2 regions of the Bacillus sp. URHA0034 genome follow, and region 2 is predicted to be linked to the other one. Evidence: a T-box and tRNA genes for the amino acid it is inferred to sense, from the RefSeq annotation. Region 2 holds a T-box; the other holds one or more tRNA genes.
What was found. A T-box is a leader RNA that pairs with one kind of tRNA and senses whether it is charged. The one in region 2 lies ahead of pheS (phenylalanine--tRNA ligase subunit alpha), so its partner is inferred to be a tRNA-Phe.
Positions count from the first base shown of each region.

Region 1: it has a tRNA-Phe gene. The T-box ahead of pheS (phenylalanine--tRNA ligase subunit alpha) is inferred to sense a tRNA for this amino acid. The anticodon was not compared.

Region 1 covers NZ_JBWCDK010000002.1:4,259,794-4,262,138, reverse strand. Annotated here, with positions in the region: tRNA gene ACZ9EE_RS22435 (tRNA-Glu) at 512-583, opposite strand; tRNA gene ACZ9EE_RS22430 (tRNA-Ser) at 591-681, opposite strand; tRNA gene ACZ9EE_RS22425 (tRNA-Asn) at 693-767, opposite strand; tRNA gene ACZ9EE_RS22420 (tRNA-Ile) at 801-877, opposite strand; tRNA gene ACZ9EE_RS22415 (tRNA-Gly) at 884-957, opposite strand; tRNA gene ACZ9EE_RS22410 (tRNA-His) at 971-1,046, opposite strand; tRNA gene ACZ9EE_RS22405 (tRNA-Phe) at 1,078-1,153, opposite strand; tRNA gene ACZ9EE_RS22400 (tRNA-Asp) at 1,160-1,236, opposite strand; tRNA gene ACZ9EE_RS22395 (tRNA-Met) at 1,239-1,312, opposite strand; tRNA gene ACZ9EE_RS22390 (tRNA-Ser) at 1,516-1,608, opposite strand; tRNA gene ACZ9EE_RS22385 (tRNA-Ile) at 1,623-1,699, opposite strand; tRNA gene ACZ9EE_RS22380 (tRNA-Met) at 1,724-1,800, opposite strand; tRNA gene ACZ9EE_RS22375 (tRNA-Ala) at 1,816-1,891, opposite strand; tRNA gene ACZ9EE_RS22370 (tRNA-Pro) at 1,911-1,987, opposite strand; tRNA gene ACZ9EE_RS22365 (tRNA-Arg) at 1,996-2,072, opposite strand; tRNA gene ACZ9EE_RS22360 (tRNA-Leu) at 2,090-2,178, opposite strand; tRNA gene ACZ9EE_RS22355 (tRNA-Gly) at 2,187-2,258, opposite strand; tRNA gene ACZ9EE_RS22350 (tRNA-Leu) at 2,288-2,345, opposite strand, start outside.
Region 2 covers NZ_JBWCDK010000002.1:4,422,034-4,424,378, reverse strand. Annotated here, with positions in the region: gene pheT (phenylalanine--tRNA ligase subunit beta) at 1-335, opposite strand, end outside; gene pheS (phenylalanine--tRNA ligase subunit alpha) at 390-1,427, opposite strand; T-box leader at 1,598-1,842, opposite strand; gene ACZ9EE_RS23200 (TrmH family RNA methyltransferase) at 1,903-2,345, opposite strand, start outside.

The sequences.
Region 1 (2,345 bases), 160 kb from region 2:
TAAGTTACAATACCCAACATCATACGACACTAAACCACAAATTTTCCTACATCATTCGACAAATATCTAGTATCTTTTTTTGAATATTTCTATGTAATTAACTGTGAAAAGCTATTTTTTCAATAATAAAAATTGTAGTAAACATTTTAAGTAAAATGTAGTAAATGTAAACGGTATCAATGTTTCCTAAAATGATGGGGTTTAAATAAAGTTATATTAAAATAATGAATAGAGTGTATAAATTGCAGACGAAAGGCAGCAAAGCCGGACCAAAGTAGGGTGAATTTTAGTACAAAGGGACCATTATTTCTTGAGAAAGAAAAAAGTGCACCAGGTATTTATTGTAGGAGTAAATTAAGAACATAGCAGGTCATATTGATGTAGGATCTGATAAAAGGTGTACGTTAATAGAGGTTGATTAACAGGAGTGGAATTGAAATAGGCAGGACTCACCTAAATATAAAATAAGCGCACAAAAAAACTGATAACGATTGTTATCAGTTTTTTTGTATGACCCCTACGGGATTCGAACCCGTGTTACCGCCGTGAAAGGGCGGTGTCTTAACCGCTTGACCAAGGGGCCGTTCTTATGGCGGAGAAGGAGGGATTTGAACCCTCGCGCCGGTTACCCGACCTACACCCTTAGCAGGGGCGCCTCTTCAGCCTCTTGAGTACTTCCCCATAAAATAAAATGGCTCCGCAGGTAGGACTCGAACCTACGACCGATCGGTTAACAGCCGATAGCTCTACCACTGAGCTACTGCGGAACAATAAAAATTATTTTGTTTTGCAAAAAACTATGGTGGGCCTAAATGGACTCGAACCATCGACCTCACGCTTATCAGGCGTGCGCTCTAACCAGCTGAGCTATAGGCCCACATGTTGGAGCGGGTGATGGGAATCGAACCCACTACATCAGCTTGGAAGGCTGAGGTTTTACCAGTAAACTACACCCGCAAATTGTTTTAAATGGGGCGGCTGATGGGAATCGAACCCACGAATGCCTGAACCACAATCAGGTGCGTTAACCACTTCGCCACAGCCGCCATAAATTATTATATTTATTTATCAAAAAAATGGTGGCTCAGGACGGAATCGAACCGCCGACACAAGGATTTTCAGTCCTTTGCTCTACCGACTGAGCTACTGAGCCAACATATGGCGGTCTGGACGGGACTCGAACCCGCGACCTCCTGCGTGACAGGCAGGCATTCTAACCAACTGAACTACCAGACCAATTGCGGGGACAGGATTTGAACCTGCGACCTTCGGGTTATGAGCCCGACGAGCTACCGGACTGCTCCACCCCGCGATAGTAAAAAGTATTAAGTTTGGAGTATGCTCCATGTTTTGTTACTGACTGTCCCCATCTCAGAAAGCTTAATCAAGCAGCAGCTCGATGGGTACAACTCGCAGATTATTCATTGTAGCAACGCTCGTTGCTCCACCCCGCGATAGTAAAAAGTTTTTAATTTTTGAGCAGGCCCATAGTAACTTATAATAATAAGAATGGTATGGAGGAGGAAGAGGGATTCGAACCCCCGCGCGGTTTGACCCGCCTGTCGGTTTTCAAGACCGATCCCTTCAGCCGAACTTGGGTATTCCTCCGAATTTTAAACTACTGGTGGACCTTGTAGGACTCGAACCTACGACCGGACGGTTATGAGCCGTCTGCTCTAACCAGCTGAGCTAAAGGTCCAAGTAATAGTATTTAAATAATAGTTGGTAGCGGCGGAGGGGATCGAACCCCCGACCTTACGGGTATGAACCGTACGCTCTAGCCAGCTGAGCTACACCGCCATCATCTAATCAAATTGGTGGAGTCTAGGGGGATCGAACCCCTGACCTCCTGCGTGCAAAGCAGGCGCTCTCCCAGCTGAGCTAAGACCCCATTATAGTTAAGAAGTTCATGGTCGGGAAGACAGGATTCGAACCTGCGACCCCTTGGTCCCAAACCAAGTGCTCTACCAAGCTGAGCTACTTCCCGATAAATAATGGCGCGCCCGAAAGGAGTCGAACCCATAACCTTCTGATCCGTAGTCAGACGCTCTATCCAATTGAGCTACGGGCGCATTATTCATTTCTTAAATGGTGCCGAGGACCGGAATCGAACCGGTACGGTAGTCACCTACCGCAGGATTTTAAGTCCTGTGCGTCTGCCAGTTCCGCCACCCCGGCAACATGAGAGCGGAAGACGGGATTCGAACCCGCGACCCCCACCTTGGCAAGGTGGTGTTCTACCACTGAACTACTTCCGCATATATGTTGAGTTGTTTTAATTTCAAAATGGTGCGGGTGAAGGGAGTCGAACCCCCACGCCTTGCGGCGCCAGATCCTAAGTCTGG
Region 2 (2,345 bases):
CGAAGCTTAGCCTTTTTAATTTTAAAATTGCCTGGAAGTACTGCTCCCACTGTAGCAACGGCTACCTTTTGGCCTTGTGCCACATTTGGTGCCCCGCAAATAATTTGAACTGGTTGTTCTGCACCGATATCTACCAGACATTTGCTTAATTTATCGGCATTTGGGTGCTGTTCACGTTCGAGGACATGACCTATAACAACACCTTTTATTCCTTCGTTAAGGACCTCAACACCTTCAACTTCGATCCCGCTTTTTGTAATTTTTTCAGCAAGTTCAACTGCTGTTACACCGGTTAAATCAATATAATCCTGCAGCCATTTATATGATACGAACATGTCGCCAACCTCCTATTATCCATCTTCAGCACCTAGGGGCTGAAGCATTTAGTTTTACTCGTGTTTTGAAAACTGCTTTAAGAATCGTACATCGTTTGTATAGAAATGACGGATATCATCGACACCGTATTTCAACATGGCAATCCGCTCAGGTCCCATTCCAAATGCGAATCCAGTGTATTTCTTAGAATCGTATCCAGCCATTTCAAGCACGTTTGGATGAACCATCCCTGCACCTAAAATCTCAATCCAGCCTGTTTTCTTACATACATTACAGCCATGGCCGCCACAGATTTTACAAGAAATATCCATCTCAACTGAAGGCTCTGTGAATGGAAAGAAACTTGGTCTTAGACGGATTTCGCGATCTTCACCAAACATTTTTTTCGCAAAAACTTCCAAAGTTCCCTTAAGGTCACTCATACGGATGTTTTCACCGACCACTAACCCTTCTATTTGCATGAATTGATGGGAGTGTGTCGCATCATCATTATCGCGGCGGTAAACCTTACCAGGGCAGATAATTTTAATCGGCCCTTTGCCTTCATGCTTTTCCATTGTCCGTGCTTGGACTGGTGAGGTATGGGTGCGAAGAAGGATTTCTTCTGTGATATAGAAGGAATCCTGCATATCACGGGCCGGGTGGCCTTTTGGTAAATTAAGAGCTTCGAAATTATAATAATCCTGCTCTACCTCAGGACCTTCAGCTACTTGATAGCCCATGCCGATAAAAAGGTCTTCAATCTCTTCGATGATTCTTGTTAGTGGATGATGATTTCCAACCTTGATTGGGCTGCCTGGCAGGGTGACATCGATGCTTTCAGAAGCTAATTTTTCTAGAACGGCAGCTTCTTCTAATCCTTTTTGTTTGGCCTCGATTTTAGCGGCAATCGTTTCACGCACTTCATTGACAAGTGCTCCCATTACTGGACGCTCTTCAGCTGAAAGCTTTCCCATTCCGCGTAATACTTCTGTAATTGGTCCCTTTTTACCCAGGTAAGCAACACGGATGTCATTTAATTCTTTTAAGCTGGATGACTGTTCAACTTTTTGAAGAGCCTCTTCCTGCAATTCCTTTAAACGTTCTTGCATATCATCTATTCCTCCTCAATGGTAATTGGTCTTTTTAGGGTAGTAACAATTCCGTGGGCTGCGACAGTAACTCCGCCAACCTTTGGATTTTTTCCGCGAACTTTGATGGGAATTCCGCCATAATGTGAGATATTTCCATCAAATTAAAAAACAAAAAAACCCCATCCCTGGAAAGGGACGAGGTTTTAATATTCGCGGTACCACCCTTGTAAACACCTTATGTAAAAAACACATTGTGTTCGCTTCATTCGAATAACGGCATGTGCCGGTACACCTTTACACCTTTAAATAGTGGTCCTGGTGCCAACTCAGGAGGTGAACTTCTCTAATCTAGAACCATAAAAGTGCTTGCAGTCACGGCACTTTCTCCCTAAATGGTCAATAACTAGGTACTTTTCTCCGTCATCGTTTTTAACTTTTTTCAATTGTTCATTATTATATAACGTTTTTCAGCAAAAGGTCAAACCTATTCCGACTATTTTTTTAAATAATAGAGCAGAATTCCTGTCGCAACCGCTACATTTAACGATTCACTTTTTCCGAAAATCGGAATATAAAGATTTGTGGTTGTACTTGAGAGAAGATCCTTTGCTACACCATTCCCTTCATTGCCAACAATAAGGGCAAACGAATCCTGGCTGGAAATATCGGTGTAGGCTGAAGCACCTTCTAGTGCTGTACCATAAACCGGTACGTTTTTATCTTGAAGCTTTTCGATCCATTCATGAAGGTCACCTCTAATGATTGGCAAGTGAAAATGACTTCCTTGGGCTGATCTTAACACCTTTGAATTATAGATATCGACACTGCCGTGTCCGACAATAACTGCGTCAATTCCTGCTGCGTCCGCAGTACGAATCATTGTTCCAAGATTCCCAGGATCCTGGACAGCATCAATTAATAAGAATGTCTTTCCCG